Regions from separate parts of the Pseudomonas sp. S3_E10 genome, predicted to be linked through region 3. Evidence: riboswitches for the same ligand, from Rfam matches in the RefSeq annotation. Region 3 holds a riboswitch; each other region holds the start of a gene.
What was found. A riboswitch is a leader RNA that binds a small molecule or an ion and turns the genes downstream of it on or off. The one in region 3 is predicted to bind cobalamin.

Region 1 (6,006 bases), 640 kb from region 3:
CATCCAGCGCACGCCGGTGCCACAGGCACACGGCCAAGCCCGCCACGGCGACCGGCACCGCCAGCCACACCGACGGCCAGCGCACGCCGCTGAGGTTGCCGAGCAGCCAGAACAGGATGCCGCGCGCCTGTTCCGAGCTGGCGGACTTGGTGATCAGGAATGCGGTGAGCGCATTGAACAGCTGCGAGCCGGCGATGCCCGCGAGGATGATCTGCCCGGTGCCGCTCATGGAGCCACTGGCCCGCGCCAATAAAATCACCAGGGCGAATGCCGCCATGGCCCCGACAAACGCGCCGGCCGACAGCGAAACCAAGCCGCCGCCCACGCCCATCAACGCCACCAGCACCGCGCCGGTCGAGGCGCCGGCGCTGATGCCCAACAAGTACGGGTCGGCCAACGGGTTACGCAACAACGATTGCAGAATCACCCCGCAGGTGGCCAGCCCGGCGCCGCAGGCGGCGGCGACCAGGGTGCGCGTGAGGCGGTAGTTCCACACCACGCCTTCGTCGATGGGGTCCAGCAGGTAGCCGGCGTTCCACAGTTTATTGGCGAGCACCTGCAACACCACCTGCGGTTCGATGGCGGTTTCGCCGATGGCCACGCCGGCGAGGACGGCGGCCAGCAGCAGCGCGAGGGCGAGTAGGGTACGGATCATTTGGGCAGGTTGTAGCCGTCGATGGCCGCGGCCAGTTGTTCAAGGCCATCAAAGGTGCGCAGGCTTGCCTGCAGCGCCAGGGCATCGAGGATGATGATGCGGTTGTTTTTTACCGCGTCCATGTTGCGCGTGACCGGGTCGCTGCGCAGGAAGGCGAGTTTCTTTTCATGGTCGTCGGCGGGGTAGCGGCGGCGGTCCATGCGGGCGATCACCAGGAAGGTCGGGTTGGCTTTGGCGAGGGTCTCCCAGCCGACGGCGGGCCACTCTTCATCGGACTGCACCACGTTGTGCAAACCGAGGGTTTCCAACATGAATTCGGGAACGCCCTTGTGCCCGGCCACATAAGGGTCGCTGGCCATCTCGGCGCTGGAGAACCAGACCAGTGCGCTGGCGTGTTTCAAGCCCTTGCCTTGCGCGGTGGCGACGGATTTGGCCAGGCGCGCTTTGAGTTCGTCGTTCAGTTGTTGGCCGCGATCCTGCACGTCGAAGATCTGCGCCAGTTGGTGGATGCTTTTGTAGATCGTCTCGATGCGGAACGGCTCCAGCCGCGTGCCGTCGGCGCCGACCAGGTTGTCTTTGCCTTCACAGTCGGAGGGCAGCAGGTAGGTGGGGATTTGCAATTCATGGAACTGCTCGCGCGTGCCCACCACCCCTTGCGCGCCGACCACCCATTCCAGCTCGGCCGCCACCAGTTGCGGGCGCTTGGCGATCACCGCTTCAAAGCTCGGCTCGTTGTTGGCCAGGCGGTCGATGCCGTCGTTCTGCGCCTTGAACGGCGCCAACACGCTGTTGAACCACAGCGAGGTGCCGACCACTTTGTCACCCACGCCCAGGGCGTAGAGCATTTCGGTGGCGGCCTGGCCGATGGTCACGCTGCGCTCGGGGGCGTGCTGGAAGGTCACGGTGCTGCCGCAGTTTTCGACCGCCAGCGGGTAATGAGTGGGCGCCGCTTGGGCCAGGGCACACAAGCCCAGCCCGGCGATCAGGGCGGTAACGCGTGGCAGCATGGGGCAATCTCCGTGTGAACCGTACGTGCAGCAGGGGCGTTACGGCTCGGAAATACGCCCTCGAACGCTGCCGCTCGGGCAGGCGAGGATGTCCTTCCCGGACACCCCGCCGGTGAGTGATGTTGCTGGGCCGGCAGGTCTCCTGACTGATGCGTCGTCGCCTCGCTCCGGCCTTCCCGGACGGTGTCCAGTGGCATGAAGGAGCAGGCTCGGCATCTACAGTTGCGGGGGCAGTTTCGATTGGCGCCGCGTGCGGCGTTTCGAATTCCCTATTAGTCCCGTTTGGGAACCGGCGCGGTATGGTAGTCCATCTTGGGCGCTGGGTGGAGGTACAATTCGGGTCCGTCCATAACCAACCCAAGGAAGGCCATGTTGATACGTCTGGGAATAGTGCCACTGTTGTTTTGCATGAGCGCACACGCCGCTGACCCTGCGCTCGCCCGCTACACCGACGCGATCGGCGACAGGGCCCGCGCCATCGCCCAGTTGGATGACGCAACCATTCTTGCCGAGGAAGCCAAACTGGCGCCCATCGCCAGTGACCTGTTGCGCAAGGTCGCGCCGCTGATCCGCAAGGGCGGCACCGGCACTGCGGTCCAGGAATTTTTACTCGACCAGTACGCACAGCACGGCTGGCTGCCGATGATGTTCGGTTATCGCGGCTACCCGGCAGCGGTGGCGGTGTCGGTGAATAACCAGGTGAGCGCCGCGCCGCCCACCGATGTGCCGTTCCCGGACGCGGCGCTGGTAAAAGTGGAGTTGATCGCGGCATCGGCGCAGGCCCATGTTGCTCAGGTCTGGACGTTTGCCACACCCAATGCCACCCCGGCGCAACGCCAATTGCTGATGACTGCGCGCCGTGCGCTGGCCAACGGAGTCGCCCACGTTCAGGGCGGCGAGCGGCTGGCCAATGTGGGGGCGGCGATACAACAGGAACTGGACGCGGGCCATGCCGTCGCGGTGCGTGAGTTTGCGGGCTATGCCATGGGGCAGGCGCGCATACAAAAGCCGCAAGTGCTCGGTTACAAGGTCGAGGGTGACAGCCCGTTGATGCAACCCGGGCAAGTGCTCAACGTGTATGTGATCGCCAAGGCGGGCACCGTTGGTGTGAGGTATCAGCCACCGGACTTTTGGAGCCTGCTCTCCACGGACGGTGCCGACGGCGTGATGTTGTCGGCGATGGTCGAGGTGACGGCAGATGGGCACCGGCTGCTTAGCCGGATGCTGGATTGATGCGCTGTACCGCCCTGCGAATGCTTGGGCGATGGGGTGATACGCAGTGATGGCTCAATGATATTATTTGCCGCGCCCTTTCGATTCGCCTTTGTTCATGGAGAACTTATGTCTTTTCGCAACGTCCTTGTCCTGACCCGGCTTTGCACCTTGTTACTGCTGGGTGGTTGCGCCCAGTCAGTGTCGTCACCCCCACCTGCTGCGCCAGTGCCGCTTGAACCGTTAGGACAGGTTTTGCCCTCGAACCCTTCAAGGCTGGGCTGGATCGACCAGATCATTGATCAAGACCCCGTCGTCACTTCTGCGCGCAAGCCCGTACTCCAACCGGCTCCGGATAACGACGCGCGCATTGCCAAATTGCGTAAACAAGACGGTGGCGTGCTGCCCGAGGGCTATTGGGCGCTCTACAAGCAGAACCTGGAAGCCATGCAGTACGACTTGAACCACCAGCATGACGCGGCCCGTGCCGAATACGTAAACACCTACCGCGATGAGTTGAGTCGTTTGAACGACGTGACACTGCAAACCATGGCCACCGCGCCCCAGGCACTGGATGCCCACACCCGCAGCCAGTTAAACGCACGCCTGACTGACCGCACCGCGGCCTATATCACAACCAGCAATCAGTCGTTCCGGGCGGCCACGGACGCCCACATTAACCGCATGGCCTTGATGGATCGCCAATACGATGTCTGCGCACGCCACCCGGATTGCTGGGATGCACCAGTCAAGCACTAGCCTCGATACGTCATACACAGGGAGTGAGTCATGAATGCTGATCAATGGATTGTTTTGTTCGAGCGGGCCTTTCGTGAAATGGGCGATAAACTCGAACAGGTGTTGCAACTGAACAGTTGCCGCGAGCACTGGATTCAGGCCGAAATCAGCTTGTATGCCTGGTTCAAGAATGAGATCAGCCTCTGGACCGATTTGCCGATTGGCGAGCGGCGCAAAGCCGACCTGTATGCCCTGGACGACAGTGGCTCAACGAGCATGGTTGCTGAAATCAAGTGTCTGGGCGACATATCCCAAGCCAAGTGCCTGGAGGGCAATTGGTCAGTGAGGGCTGATGTTGAGCGGTTGCGCTCATTCGAATGCCCGGTCCGGTTGTTTGTGCTGGTGATTGCCAAAGGTGAGCGCGAGACCAACACCGGACGACGCCTTCGCGGGGATGAGTGGGTAGATGGGCGTGACTGCGTCAACGTAGACCTGGGGTTTGCCTTGATCCGCCTGTGGGCGCTTTGACGCAGCTGCTTTCCCTTCGGGCATGCGACTGGCTTACTGCGCGAGCAACGGCTGGAAGCAAGTAAGGGCATGCTGCAAAAGCAGTGGGGGAAGTGACGGTCGATTGGTCGAAAAGCACCGCAGGTCAAAGGTGGGAGCAAGCCCGCTCCCACAGTTGACGGGTGTTGCCTGTTTTATTTGCGATCCCGCCACACCGTCTGTGCATTGCAGAACTCGCGCACACCAAAGTGCGACAGCTCGCGGCCGAACCCGCTCTTTTTCACGCCACCAAACGCCACGCGTGGGTCGGAGACGCTGAAGGCGTTGACGAAGATCCCGCCGGTTTCCAACTGATTGGCAATATCCCGCGCCTTGGCCGCGTCAGTGGTGAAGATGCTGGCGGTGAGGCCGAACTCGCTGTCGTTGGCCAGCGCCACCGCGTGGTCAGCGTCGCGGGCGGTGATGATCGAGGCCACCGGCCCGAACAGCTCCTGTTTGAACGAGGTCATCTGGTCGGTGACGTCTGCCAGTACGGTCGGTTCGTAATAGTTACCGGCCCCTGCGACTTTATTGCCGCCCAATAACAATGTGGCGCCTTCTTGCAGAGTGGCCTGGACCTGGCCGTGCAACTCGTCCCGCAGGTCGAAGCGGGCCATCGGGCCGACGTAGGTGTCGGCTGAGGTCGGGTCGCCCATCACCATGGCGCGGCTGGCCTCGACGAATTTGGCGGTGAAGGCTTCGACCACACCGGCCTCAATGATCAGGCGCTTGGCGGCGGCGCAAACTTGGCCGCTGTTTTGGAAGCGGCCAATCAGCGCGGCCTGTACGGCGGCGTCGAGGTCGGCATCGTTGAGCACGATGAACGGGTCGGAGCCGCCCAGTTCCAGCACGCATTTTTTCAGCGCCGCGCCCGCCTGGGAGCCGATGGCGATGCCGGCACGCACGCTGCCGGTGAGGGTGACGGCAGCGATGCGCGGGTCGGCGATGGCGCTGGACACACCCTCGGTGGTCACGTTGATCACTTCAAACAGGCCTTCGATAAAACCGGCTTTCTGGAAGGCTTGCTGGATCAGGTAGGCGCTGCCCATCACGTTCGGCGCGTGTTTGAGCACGTAGGTATTGCCGGCGAGCAGGGTCGGCACGGCGCCGCGCAGTACTTGCCATACCGGGAAGTTCCACGGCATCACGGCGAGGATCGGGCCCAGCGGGCGGTATTCGATGTGGGCAGTGCCGTTGTCCACCAGGGTCGGCTCCGGCTCAAGCATGGCCGGGCCTTGGGCGGCGTACCATTCACTCAGTTGCGCGCATTTTTCGATTTCGGCACGGGCCTGGGCAATGGGCTTGCCCATTTCCAGGGTGATCATCTGTGCCATGGTTTCGGCTTGACCGCGCAGCGCGGTCGCCAGGCCCAGCAGCAGTTCGGCGCGTTGGCTCACCGGTGTACGGCGCCAGGTGCGGAAGACACCCGTGGCGCGGTTGAGCGCTGTGTCCAATTGAGAGGCGGTCTCGTACGGGTAGCTGCCGACCGTTTCGCCGTTGGCGGGGTTGATCGACAGGGCGTGGGTCTGGGAGGAAATCGCGTTCATGGCACCGTCCTGTAGGTACGTTGGGATGGTGGTGAGCGTACGGGGCTGGATGTTTTCTGGAAACTGAATAATATTAAGCAATACATTCACGATTGGAGAATGATTTGGATCTGGTGCAGCTGGAAATTTTCAAGGCGGTTGCCGAGCAAGGCAGCATCAGCGCCGCCGCGCAGTTGATTCATCGGGTGCCGTCGAACCTCACCACGCGCATCAAGCAATTGGAGCAGGACCTGGGCGTGGAGTTGTTTATCCGTGAAAAGAGCCGTTTGCGCCTGTCGCCGGCCGGGTGGAATTTCCTCGG
Region 2 (6,006 bases), 940 kb from region 3:
GCATCGCCCGGTAAAAGGCCGAGCAGTTCGGCACGGTTGCCGTCGACGTCGGTGAGCGAGTCCAGCAGGTAGAGCATGCCGCCGCATTCGGCGAGCAACGGCTTGCCGGCGGCGTGGTGGGCGCGGATGGCAGCGAGCATCGGGGTATTTTCCGACAGCGCCTGGTGGTGCAGTTCCGGGTAACCACCGGGCAGATAGAGGCTGTCGGCGTCGGGCAGTGCGTGATCATGGATCGGCGAAAAGAAGCTCAACTGAGCCCCCATCGCTCGCAGCAGGTCGAGGCTGGCGCCGTAGGTGAACGCGAAGGCTTCGTCACGGGCGACGGCGATGCGCACGCCCTTGAGCAATGGCTCCGCCTCGATCACCTGCGGTGCGGCGAAGGCCACCGGCGGCGGCAGCGCGACTTCGCAACTACCGCCCAGGGCTTGGGCGGCGGCGTCCAGGCGCATATCGAGATCATTCAATTCGCTGGCCTGCACCAGCCCCAGGTGACGACTGGGCAGCTCGATACCGGTCTCACGTGACAACGCGCCGTACCAGCGCAGGCCTTCGGTGAGGCTGCCTTCGAGCAACTGCGCATGGCGCAGCGTGCCGACGCGGTTGGCCAGTACCCCGGCAAACGGCAGGTCCGGCTGATAGCGCGCCAGGCCCAATGCCAGCGCGCCAAAGGTCTGGGCCATGGCGGTGCCGTCGATCACGCCCAACACCGGCACGCCGAAGTGCCGCGCCAGGTCGGCGCTGGACGGCGTGCCGTCGAACAGGCCCATCACGCCCTCGATCAGGATCAGGTCCGCCTCCCCCGCCGCTTCCCACAACAAGCGGCGACTTTCCTGCTCGCCCACCATCCACATGTCCAATTGATAAACCGGCGCACCGCTGGCGCGCTCATGGATCATCGGGTCCAGAAAGTCCGGGCCGCATTTGAACACGCGCACGTTGCGCCCCAGGTTACGATGCAAACGGGCGAGCGCGGCGGTGACGGTGGTTTTGCCCTGGCCGGACGCCGGAGCGGCGATCAATACAGCCGGGCAATGACGGGGCGGGTTCACAGTTCGACGCCCTTCTGTGCCTTGATACCGGCCTGGAACGCATGCTTGAGCATGCCCATTTCAGTGACGGTGTCGCCCATTTCGATCAACTCGGGCTTGGCGCCACGGCCGGTGACGACCACGTGTTGCATCGGTGGGCGGGCTTGCAGGTCGCTCAGAACATGATCGAGGTCGAGGTAGCCATGCTTGAGGGCAATATTGAGCTCATCCAGCACCACCAGGCCAATGGACGGGTCTTGCAGTAATTGGCGCGACACGGCCCAGGCGGCTTCGGCGGCGGCAATATCGCGCTGCCGGTCCTGGGTTTCCCAAGTGAAGCCTTCGCCCATCACGTGAAAGCGCACTTGCTCGGGGAAACGGCGGAAAAACAATTCTTCGCCGGTACTGTTACGCCCCTTGATGAACTGCACCACGCCGCACTGCATGCCATGGCCCATGGCGCGGGCGAGCATGCCGAATGCCGAGCTGCTCTTGCCTTTGCCATTACCGGTGAGCACCAATAGCAAGCCGCATTCATTGGGTGAATTGGCGATGCGCTCGTCGATCACGGCTTTTTTGCGCAGCATGCGTGCCAGGTGGCGTTCATCGCGGTCGGGGGTATCGGTCATGGCAGCTCTCCGTTGGGGCTGAACAAAAACGGCGGGCAGGGAAAAGAAAAAACAGACAGCCAAGCATCGCCCACCGTGATGCTGTTGGATGATCCTGGCCGGTCTCCGGGCTCATGAGTGGCGTTCTGAAGCGAACAGGCCGACGCTGCGCCTTCCCATATCGCGAGCGATACAGTGGCTCAATGCAGGGTCTTGACTCATTTACCGTTGCGGGGGCAGCGCCGGAATTGCGGCGGCGCTGTGTATAAGCGCGCTCACTCACCGGTTTCCCTGTTTCACTCTGTCGACCCACGGGTCACAGAGCACCTGGAACAAGCGGCGAAGGTTAGTGGGTTGGAGGGCTAGCTGCAAGCGTCAAGCCTAAAGCTACAAGCAGGCATTGCGCCGTCTTGCAGCTTTAAGCGTGCAACGTGGCATTGATTCTAAGGATTACGCGCCAGATTGCCCGGCAATACGCGCTTGGCACTCAGGTAAGCATTCTGCCAATACGCTTTGGACAGGGTGTCCAGTTTCACCGTGCCACCGGTTTGCGGCGCATGGACAAAGCGACCTTCACCCACGTAGATCCCAGCATGGCTGACCTGCGAGCCACCACCGGTGGCGAAGAACAATAGGTCGCCGGTTTGCAGGTTCTGCTCGCTCACATCCTGGGCGCGCATCACGATCAGCTCGCGCGTGGTGCGTGGCAGGGAAATGCCGGCGGCGTCGCGGTAGACGAAGCCGATCAGGCCGCTGCAATCAAAACCGGAGTCCGGCGTGTTACCGCCCCAGCGATAAGGCGTGCCGACCAGGCCCAGCGCACGAAAGAGCACGTCTTCGGCAGCAGGCGAAAAGTTCTGGGTGGAATAATTGAACACCGGCTTGGGCTTGACCGCGATGGGCGCGGGCGGCGGTGTGCGGCTGGCGCAGGCGCTGAGAAGCGCGGCGCAAACAATTAGAATCAGGCGGGCCGAGGTCGACATGTGCAGAACAATCCTGGTCTGGATGCGGCTTTCGCTGCCGAACGCTGAAAACCAGAACGCGCAAGCAAAGCTCGCGCGAACGGGTTACAACAATATCCAGGGATTCTAGCGCTTACGCGTCAAACTTCAAGTATCACTTTAAGTTTACTTACTGGCGGTAACCGTAGTCGGGGCCATGGCGAGTGCGCGCTTGGCTTCGATGAAGGTTTTGCTCCAGTAGCTGTCACCCAGGCTGTCGACTCGCACACCGCCACTGCGACGGCTGCTGGAGTGGATAAACTGGTTGTCACCCAAGTAGATACCGGCGTGACTGACACGACCACGGCCTGCCGTACTGAAGAAAAGCAGATCACCGGGCTTGAGGTTGTTGCGTGCGACCAACGGTGCTTTCACGTTGATCATTTCGCGCGTGGAGCGTGGCAGGTTCATGCCGGCTTCTTCGCGAAACAGATAGCCGATAAAACCGCTGCAATCGAAACCGGCTTCGGAGGTACCGCCGAAACGGTAACGGGTACCGATCAGGGACATGCCGCGTTCTAGGATGCTGTCGGCCAGAACTGGAAGCTGGTAAGGCTTGTTGCCGGAGAAATCGGCCAGTTCTTTCTCGGTTGCCAGCTCTTCTTCATAAACGGAAGCAGACTGCGCAGCGACGAATTTTGCCTGGGACTGTTGTTGAGGCTTCTGCTGCTCTGCCACTTGTTGAGGGTGGGAGGCGCAACCAAACAACAGGGTAACGAGTGCGAGAGGCACGAGGGGTGCGAAGCGATTTAGCATGGGCACGACCGTGGCTGATGTGTAAAGAAGCCGAGACTATGCCCTCTATCACATCGATTTGCAAATTCAATCGTGCGCTATGTGACTTCGCGATTGGACCGTGACATCTAAGCCCTGATTCCAATTAATGACGTAAATGCGTAGCCCGCCGGGCTCAGACGTAGGTTTTCTGGCGCCTGAAAAGTGCCGAATCGTGACAAATCAACGTGTTACCAACCCAACGTCTCTTTGAGAAAAGGGATCGTCAATTTTCGTTGCGCCTGCAAAGAGGCCTGATCGAGCTGCTCAAGCAAATCGAACAAGGCGCTCATGCTGCGGGTACCGCGGGTGAGGATAAAGTGCCCCACTTCGTCGGTGAGGTGCAGGCCACGACGGGATGCACGCAATTGCAGGGCGCGCAGCTTGTCTTCGTCGGACAGGGGGCGCATCTGGAAGATCAGCGCCAGGGTCAGGCGTGACTTGAGGTCGGCCAACTTGACCGGCAATTCCCGAGGCGACGTGGCGGCGGCAATCAGCAAGCGCCGGCCGCTGTCACGCAAGCGATTGAATAAATGGAACAGCGCCTCTTCCCAATCCGCCTTGCCGGCGATCACCTGCAGGTCATCCAGGCACACCAGTTCGTACTGTTCAAGGTTGTCGAAGATGCCGATGCCGCGATCCATCAGCTCAGCCAACGGCAGGTATACCGCCGGCTCACCCATTTGCTCGAAGCGCAGGCAGGCGGCCTGCAACAGGTGGGTACGCCCCACGCCATGCTTGCCCCACAGATAGATCAGGCTTTCAGTCCACCCGGCGTCGGCTTCGCAGAGCCGCTCGACATAGCCGAGTGCAGCGGCATTGGCGCCTGGGTAGTAATTGATAAAGGTGGCGTCATCACGCAGACGCACACCTAAGGGCAGCTGAATCGGTTTCATGCTGACTGAACGGCTCCCATCGAACCGTTAGTGGCCTCTGTGTAAAGTTTGCAAAGTTTATACCCGTGAAGCCGGGCGCACAATGCAGCAGACCACAAGCAAAATCAAAGGTTTGCGTTAACTTGCCGGTTTTTTGCGGTTTGTTTGACGGCACAGGGCCATAAACGCCAAACCCGGCCGAAGCCGGGTTTGTGACGCCGCGATTACAACTCGGGGTCTTCGACGCCCGTGTACACCTCGGAATCCTTGTACAAATCATGTACATGGCGCACCAGCACCATAATCACCGCCGCCACCGGCAGCGCCAGGAGGATGCCCGTAAAGCCAAACAGCTCGCCGCCCGCCAGGATCGCAAAGATCACCGCCACGGGGTGCAGGCCGATTCGATCGCCCACCAGCAATGGGGTGAGCACCATGCCTTCCAGGGCCTGGCCGACCATGAATACCGCAACAATGCCCAGCATCGGGTAAAGGTCACCGCCAAACTGGAACAGCCCGGCCACCAGCGCCGCACCGATACCAATCACAAACCCCATGTACGGCACGATGGCGGCCAAGCCCGCGATCAGGCCGATCAACAGGCCCAGCTCCAAGCCTATCGCCATCAAGCCGGCGGCGTAGATGATCCCCAGTGCCAGCATCACCAGCAACTGCCCGCGCACGAACGCCCCGAGCACTTCATGACACTCACCGGCCAGGGCGACGATGCGCTCCTCGCGGTTGCGCGGCAGCAGGCTGCGGATCTTGGCCATCATCACATCCCAATCGCGCAGCAAATAGAACGCTACCACCGGGATCAGCACCAGGTTGGTCAGCCAGCCGATCAATGCCAGGCTGGAGGCGGTGGCCTGGCTGAGGATCACACCCACGATATCGGTGGTCTGGCCCATATGTTCGCTGATCGCCGCCTTGACCTTGTCGAACTTCCAGAAGCCGTCCGACAGCCCGAGCTTGGCCTGGGCCCACGGCATCGCCGTGTGTTGCAACCAGTCGAGCATCTGTGGCGCCAGTTCATAGAGGCGGAACAATTGCTTGGCCAACATCGGCACCAGCACCAATACCAACGCGGTGATGATCAGGGTAAACAGCGCGAACACCGCGACAACCCCCAAGGTCCGCGACAGCCCGGCCTTCTCCAGGCGATCCACCACGGGATCGAACAGATAGGCGAGCAGCAACGCAACCAGGAACGGCGTCAGGATCGAATGCAGCAAGAACACAAAAACGCACAGCAGGACAATCCCGCCAAGCCACACCCAACGACGCGTATCCGCCATACACCACTCCATGCTTCTATCTATATAAGGAAGAACTGTTTACCAACGAAACCGCAGTTGCGCCTGAGGCTCAGGTGCGGCGGGCGGTTGCGCGCCTGGCGCTAACGGTTGCGGCGCAGGCTCGCCCGCGGGAATTTCCTGCAACTTGGCCAGGCTCAACTGGGTGCGCAACTGATCGGCGCTGCCATTGACGCGATACACGATGCGATCGCCCTCCACCCGCAGCGGCTGGCCACCAAACGGCTCAAGCAAATGCCCCAGCGCCGCATAGCGTTCCAGGGTCATGCCCTGCACTTGCAGCAATTGTTCGGTGCTCACGCCCGGCTTGACCGCAAAACGCGGCGCCAGCTTTTGGCTGATCGCCAGCATCACCGCGTCGGCCACGGCGCCGGTATCGGCACCTTGGGCGGTGCCCTGCTCGC
Region 3 (6,006 bases):
GGATTTCAAAGTCGTCCACTCGCTGGCTGCCCGTGGCCCAGACCGGACGCACGCCCATCAGCGCCATGGCCTGAGCGATATCGTCGCCGCCGGTACGCATGGTGGCTGTGCCCCACACCGACAGGCCGAGTTGGCGCAGGTGGTCGCCGTGATCCTGCAAGTGCCGCTCAAGAACCAGGTTGGCCGACTGAAAACCGATACGCCATGCCGTGGTGGTGGGCAGGTTGCGCACGTCGACCGTGAAAAAATTGCGCCCCGTGGGCAGTACATCCAGGCGCCCGCGACTCGGCGCGCCGCTCGGCCCCGCGGGTACGAAACGACCACCCAGGGCGTCCAGCAGGCCGCGCATTTCGGCGGGGCCGCAGGCATCCAGGCGCGGGGCCACGACGCTGCGCAGGCTTTCGATCACCGCGTTCACATCCTCCCAACCGGGCGCTTGCAACTGCTCCACCGGGCCTTCCAGCGCCTGTTCGATCAAGCGCGCGGCGTACAACTCCAGGCGCTCGCGAGTATCACCGGCGGTACGCCACAGTTGCGTATCGATCTTTTGCAACACGCCCGGGCGGCGTCCGGTCCAGGGCTCGGCCAGGGCGCAGTCCAGCGGGTCGAAGCCCAGCTCGAACGCCTTGGCCAACACCCGCAGCACGCTCGATTGCGGGCCACGGCCATCCCCACGGGGAATACGCAGCAAGGCCAGCAAGGTATCAATGCGCAGACGGCCTTGGGGCGACTCGCCAAAGATATGCAGGCCGTCGCGGATCTGCGACTCCTTCAAGTCACACAGGTAGGTGTCCAGGCGCGGCAGCCAGATGGCGGCATCGGCATCGGCGTCGCCGTCCAGTTCAAGCTCCTGGTCGATACGGGTTTCGCGCACCAGCTTGAGAATGTCTTTTTGCAGCTCACGGGCGCGGCGCGGGTCGAGCAATTGAGCTTCGTAGTACTCGTCCGCCAACAGCTCCAGGTTACGCAGCGGGCCATAGGTTTCGGCGCGGGTCAGCGGCGGCATCAGGTGGTCGATGATCACCGCCTGGGTGCGCCGCTTGGCCTGGGCGCCCTCGCCCGGATCGTTGACGATAAACGGGTAGATATTCGGCAGCGGCCCCAGCAGCACGTCGGGCCAGCAGTTTTCCGACAAGCCCACGCCCTTGCCCGGCAGCCACTCGAGGTTACCGTGCTTGCCCACGTGAATCACGCCATGGGCGCCGTAGGTGTGGCGCAACCAAAAATAGAACGCCAGGTAACCATGCGGCGGCACCAGGTCCGGGTCGTGGTACACCGCACTGGCATCCACCTGGTAACCCCGCGCCGGTTGAATGCCGACAAAAGTCAGGCCCAGGCGCAGCCCGGCAATCATCAGGCGGCCATCCCGAAACATCGGGTCGTTGTGGGGCGTACCCCAGCGCTCCAGCACGGCCTGGCGATTGGCCTCGGGCAAGCGCAGGAACATCGCCTCGTAGTCATCCAGGCCCAGGCTTTGATGGCAAGGGCGCAGGTCAAGGCTGTCCAGATCATTGGTGACGCCACCGAGCAGCTCATGGATCAATGCCGTGCCGCTGTCCGGCAATGCATCCGGCAGCGAATACCCTTCGGCTTGCAGCGCCCGCAGGATATTCAGCGCCGCCGCCGGGGTGTCCAGGCCCACACCGTTGCCGATGCGCCCGTCGCGGGTCGGGTAATTGGCAAGGATCAGCGCGATGCGCTTGTCTGCATTCGGTACCCGCGCCAACTCGACCCAGCGCCGTGCCAGTTCGGCGACAAAATCCATGCGCTCGGGCGCTGCGCGGTAGCACACCACGTCAGACTGGCTGCGCTCGCTGCGCCAGGCCAGGTCTTTGAAGCTGATGGGGCGGCTGATGATGCGCCCATCCAGCTCCGGCAAAGCGATGTGCATGGCCAAATCGCGCGGGCCCAGGCCCTGTTCGCTGGCCTGCCAGCCGGGCCTGTTGTCTTGGGCGCAAATGGCCTGGATCACCGGGATATTGCGGCGAAACGGGCGCAGGTGCGGAGCTTCGGGGCTTGATTGAGCAAAGCCGGTGGTATTGAGAATCAGCGCCGCGCCGACCTCGTCCAGCAGGTCCTCGACCACCGTCAGGCAACCGGGCTCTTTCAGGCTGGCCACCGCCATCGGCAACGGGTTCAGGCCCGCCACCTGCAAGCGTTGGCAGAACACGTCGATAAAACCGGTATTCGCCGCCTGCAAATGCGAACGGTAGAACAACACCGCGACCACGGGCCGTTCGGCATGCCAATCGGCCTGCCAGTCATTGAGCCGGGCGTTGGCTTTACGCGGGTGATAGATCGCGGTGCGCGCCAGGGGTTGCGGCTCGGCCCACGGGTAATCACGGCCCAGATAACCGCTGGCCAGGCAGCGATAGAAATCCAGCGCATTGCCCAAGCCGCCCTGACGCAGAAATTGCCACAGGCGCTCGCGTTGCTCGGCGTTGACCGTGCTGAGACCACTGAGTTCGGGGTCGGGACGATCATCGCCCGGCACCAGGATCAGCGTGACGCCGCGCTCGGCCAACGCCACCAGACGTTCGATGCCGTAACGCCAATAAGCGATGCCGCCATGCAACGAAATCAGGATGACCTTGGCGTGGCGCAGCACTTCGTCAACGTAGAGGTCGACCGAGGCGTGGTTCTGCACCTGCATCGGGTTGGCCAGGCGCAGGCTGGGGTAATCCTCGGGCAGTTGCTGCGCCGCTTCGGCCAGCAGCGCCAGGCTCGAATCGCCGCTACACAGGATCACCAGTTCGGCGGGGGTTTGACCAAGGTCGGCAATATTGTCGTCCGCGACGAAACCACCGGGCTGAGTCCTGAGCAGGTGCATGGGTTAAGCGCTGAGCGCGGCGCGCAATTGCGCTTCAAGGGCGGCGGCATCCAGCTCCTGGCCGATCAGCACCAGGCGCGTAATGCGCGCTTCGTCTGCGCCCCAGGCGCGGTCGAAATGCTTGTCAAAACGCGTGCCCACGCCCTGGATCAGCAGGCGCATCGGCTTGTTGGGGATCGCGGCGAACCCTTTGATGCGCAGGATGCCGTGTTGCACCACCAGTTGGGTCAGGGCGTCGAGCAGCAGCGCTTCGTCGGCTTGCGGCAGGTCGATGGAGATCGAATCAAACGCATCGTGGTCGTGATCGTCTTCGCCTTCATGGTGGTGATCGTGATGGCTGTGGCGACCATCGATGTGCTCCTCGGAGCCGGCACCCAGGCCGATCAGCACGTCGAGCGGCAGGCGACCGCTGCTCGCTTCAATGACCTTGACGGCCGGCGGCAGCTCTTCGGCGACTTCCAGGCGCACGCGGGCCAGGTCTTCAGGGCTGATCAGGTCGCACTTGTTGAGGATGACCAAGTCGGCGCTGGCCAGTTGGTCGGCGAACAGCTCGTGCAGCGGCGACTCGTGGTCCAGGTTCGGGTCGAGTTTGCGCTGGGCGTCGACCTGGTCCGGGAACGCGGCAAAGGTGCCGGCGGCCACGGCCGGGCTGTCGACCACGGTGATCACCGCGTCAACCGTGCAGGCGCTGCGGATTTCCGGCCACTGGAACGCTTGCACCAGCGGTTTTGGCAGGGCCAGGCCCGAGGTTTCGATGAGGATATGGTCGAGGTCGCCACGACGGGCCACCAGTTCGCGCATCACCGGGAAGAACTCTTCCTGCACCGTGCAGCACAGGCAGCCGTTGGCCAATTCGTAGACACGGCCGTTGGCTTCTTCTTCGGTGCAACCGATGGAGCACTGCTTGAGGATTTCACCGTCGATACCCAGCTCGCCGAATTCGTTGACGATCACCGCGATACGACGGCCCTGGGCGTTGTCGAGCATATGGCGCAGCAAGGTGGTTTTGCCCGAGCCGAGGAAGCCGGTAACGATGGTGACGGGAAGTTTGGCCAGTGTTTTCATCGGATGCCCTTTTGGGGCGGGCATACGGGACGATTGGCCCTGCGACAGCGCGCAGCAGCGGATTTCGTCACCGGATCACCCCGCCCGGTTGAATTGGAAAATCGGTTGCGAGGCAGGTCTCCTGGCTTGGGGCTTGCGGGCCGTACGACCGGCGCCGGCTGCGCCTTCCCGCCTGATCGGCAGTGGCATGGCAGTCGGTAAACCCTTCACAGTTGCGGGGGCAGCCGCGGCTTGAACCGCGTTCCCTTCTTAGCTTCGGCCTGGGCCGAAGAACCTCGAAGGGTGCAAGGCTACAGGGGCTCGGTCAATTTGACTACCGCCGCTCTGCATGCTTTCCTACAAGCCTTGTTTCGGGTGCCCTTCACAGGGTGAAACGGGAAACCGGTACTTCATATCCGTATGGCAAGTCCGGTGCTGCCCCCGCAACGGTAAGCGAGCGAAGCGTCAGATCCACTGTGCCTGTACGGCATGGGAAGGCGATGCTTTATAGACCCAGTGTCCCTCGCAAGCCCGGAGACCGGCCCGAAAACTTCAGATAACAAACCCGCGGTGGGCGGGCGCTGTTCAGAACCCTGTGGGCCTGGCTCGCGGGGTTTTCATGCGCTCGTTTCACCCTGACACCTGAAAGGGACGCGCCATGTCGATCATCAGCAGCACCTCGCACACCGCCAGCAGCACCTCCACCCTGAGCCAACGCCTGAGCGCCGCTATCGGCGCGTCGATCCTCGGTGCGTGCCTGGTGTATTTCGCCGGTTTCTCGCACATTGAGGCGGTGCACAACGCTGCCCACGATACCCGCCACAGCGCCGCGTTCCCGTGCCATTGAGACCTGCCGACATGATCAAGCGTATTGCGCAAACCGCAGGGTTCAGCGGCCTGTTGGCCGCCCTGCTGCTGACCCTGCTGCAAAGCTTCTGGGTTGCCCCGCTGATTCTGCAGGCGGAAACCTTTGAAAAAGCCCCGGCCGCCACAGAGGTTGTGCATGAGCACGCCGCCGGCGCTGCCGCGCACACCCATGACGCCGAAGCCTGGGAGCCGGAAGACGGCTGGCAGCGCGTGCTCTCGACCACGGGCGCCAACCTGGTGGTAGCCGTCGGTTTTGCGCTGATGCTGGCTGGCCTTTACACCTTGCGCACGCCGACTCGCACCGCCCAAGGCCTGCTGTGGGGCTTGGCGGGTTACGCGACCTTTGTGCTGGCGCCAACCCTCGGCCTGCCACCGGAGTTGCCGGGCACTGCCGCCGCTGACTTGGCGCTACGCCAGGCATGGTGGATCGGCACCGCCGCCTCCACCGCCGCCGGTATTGCGCTGATCGTTTTCGGCCGCAATGGGCTGCTCAAAGTGCTGGGCGCAGCCATCCTCGCGGTGCCGCACATACTCGGCGCGCCGCAGCCGCTAGTGCATTCAATGCTCGCGCCGCAAGCCCTGGAGGCGCAGTTCAAGATCGCCTCGCAGCTGACCAATATGGCGTTCTGGCTGGCCCTGGGCCTGATCAGCGCCTGGCTGTTCCGTCGCAACCGCGATGATCGCTACTCGGCATGACCTACGTGGTCGGCCTGGGCTGCCAGCGCGGTTGTGATGCAGCCACCCTGTTGGGCCTGTTTGATGCGGCCCTCGCCGAGGGCGGCGTCGAGCGTCACCGTGTCATGGCACTGGCCAGCATCGACCGTAAACAAAACGAGCCGGGGCTACTCGCCCTGGCCCGATGGCTCGACCTGCCCTTGCGGTGCTTCAGCGCCGGGCAACTGGCCGTTTATGAAGCGCGGCTGAGCCATAAATCCGCAGTTGCCTTCGCCCATACCGGCTGTTACGGCATCGCCGAAAGCGCCGCCCTGGCCCTGGCCGAACAGCTCTGCGGCGGCCCTGCCCGCTTGTTGATCACCCGCCGGAAAACCGCCCAGGCCACCTTTGCGTTGGCCTGCGCCGGCTAAAATCCCGATAATCGCGCTTTCCGATCATGAGCATCCTTCATGCTCGCCCGTTTTTCGACAGGAACTCTCCATGACCGTCTACTTCATCGGCGCCGGCCCCGGCGACCCGGAATTGATTACCATCAAGGGCCAACGGTTGATCCGCAGTTGCCCGGTGATCATTTACGCCGGCTCCCTGGT

Region 1: it holds a riboswitch for cobalamin, as region 3 does, so the genes downstream of both, AB4N98_RS21675 (ABC transporter substrate-binding protein) here and cobW (cobalamin biosynthesis protein CobW) in region 3, are expected to answer to the same signal.
Region 2: it holds a riboswitch for cobalamin, as region 3 does, so the genes downstream of both, cobO (cob(I)yrinic acid a,c-diamide adenosyltransferase) here and cobW (cobalamin biosynthesis protein CobW) in region 3, are expected to answer to the same signal.

What each region holds. Positions count from the first base shown of each region.
Region 1 covers NZ_CP162743.1:4,729,143-4,735,148, forward strand. The annotation lists gene AB4N98_RS21670 (FecCD family ABC transporter permease) at 1-655, opposite strand, end outside; gene AB4N98_RS21675 (ABC transporter substrate-binding protein) at 652-1,662, opposite strand; cobalamin riboswitch at 1,778-1,971, opposite strand; gene AB4N98_RS21680 (M24 family metallopeptidase) at 2,032-2,895, shown strand; gene AB4N98_RS21685 (hypothetical protein) at 3,130-3,633, shown strand; gene AB4N98_RS21690 (hypothetical protein) at 3,664-4,140, shown strand; gene AB4N98_RS21695 (aldehyde dehydrogenase family protein) at 4,314-5,705, opposite strand; gene ptrR (putrescine utilization regulator PtrR) at 5,810-6,006, shown strand, end outside.
Region 2 covers NZ_CP162743.1:4,431,161-4,437,166, reverse strand. The annotation lists gene AB4N98_RS20370 (cobyrinate a,c-diamide synthase) at 1-1,049, opposite strand, end outside; gene cobO (cob(I)yrinic acid a,c-diamide adenosyltransferase) at 1,046-1,657, opposite strand; cobalamin riboswitch at 1,737-1,982, opposite strand; gene AB4N98_RS20360 (C40 family peptidase) at 2,080-2,619, opposite strand; gene AB4N98_RS20355 (C40 family peptidase) at 2,764-3,393, opposite strand; gene hda (DnaA regulatory inactivator Hda) at 3,603-4,307, opposite strand; gene AB4N98_RS20345 (AI-2E family transporter) at 4,511-5,584, opposite strand; gene AB4N98_RS20340 (DUF2066 domain-containing protein) at 5,624-6,006, opposite strand, start outside.
Region 3 covers NZ_CP162743.1:5,366,806-5,372,811, reverse strand. The annotation lists gene cobN (cobaltochelatase subunit CobN) at 1-2,830, opposite strand, end outside; gene cobW (cobalamin biosynthesis protein CobW) at 2,834-3,895, opposite strand; cobalamin riboswitch at 3,990-4,188, opposite strand; cobalamin riboswitch at 4,231-4,435, shown strand; gene AB4N98_RS24715 (CbtB domain-containing protein) at 4,533-4,721, shown strand; gene AB4N98_RS24710 (CbtA family protein) at 4,733-5,437, shown strand; gene AB4N98_RS24705 (cobalamin biosynthesis protein) at 5,434-5,826, shown strand; gene cobM (precorrin-4 C(11)-methyltransferase) at 5,897-6,006, shown strand, end outside.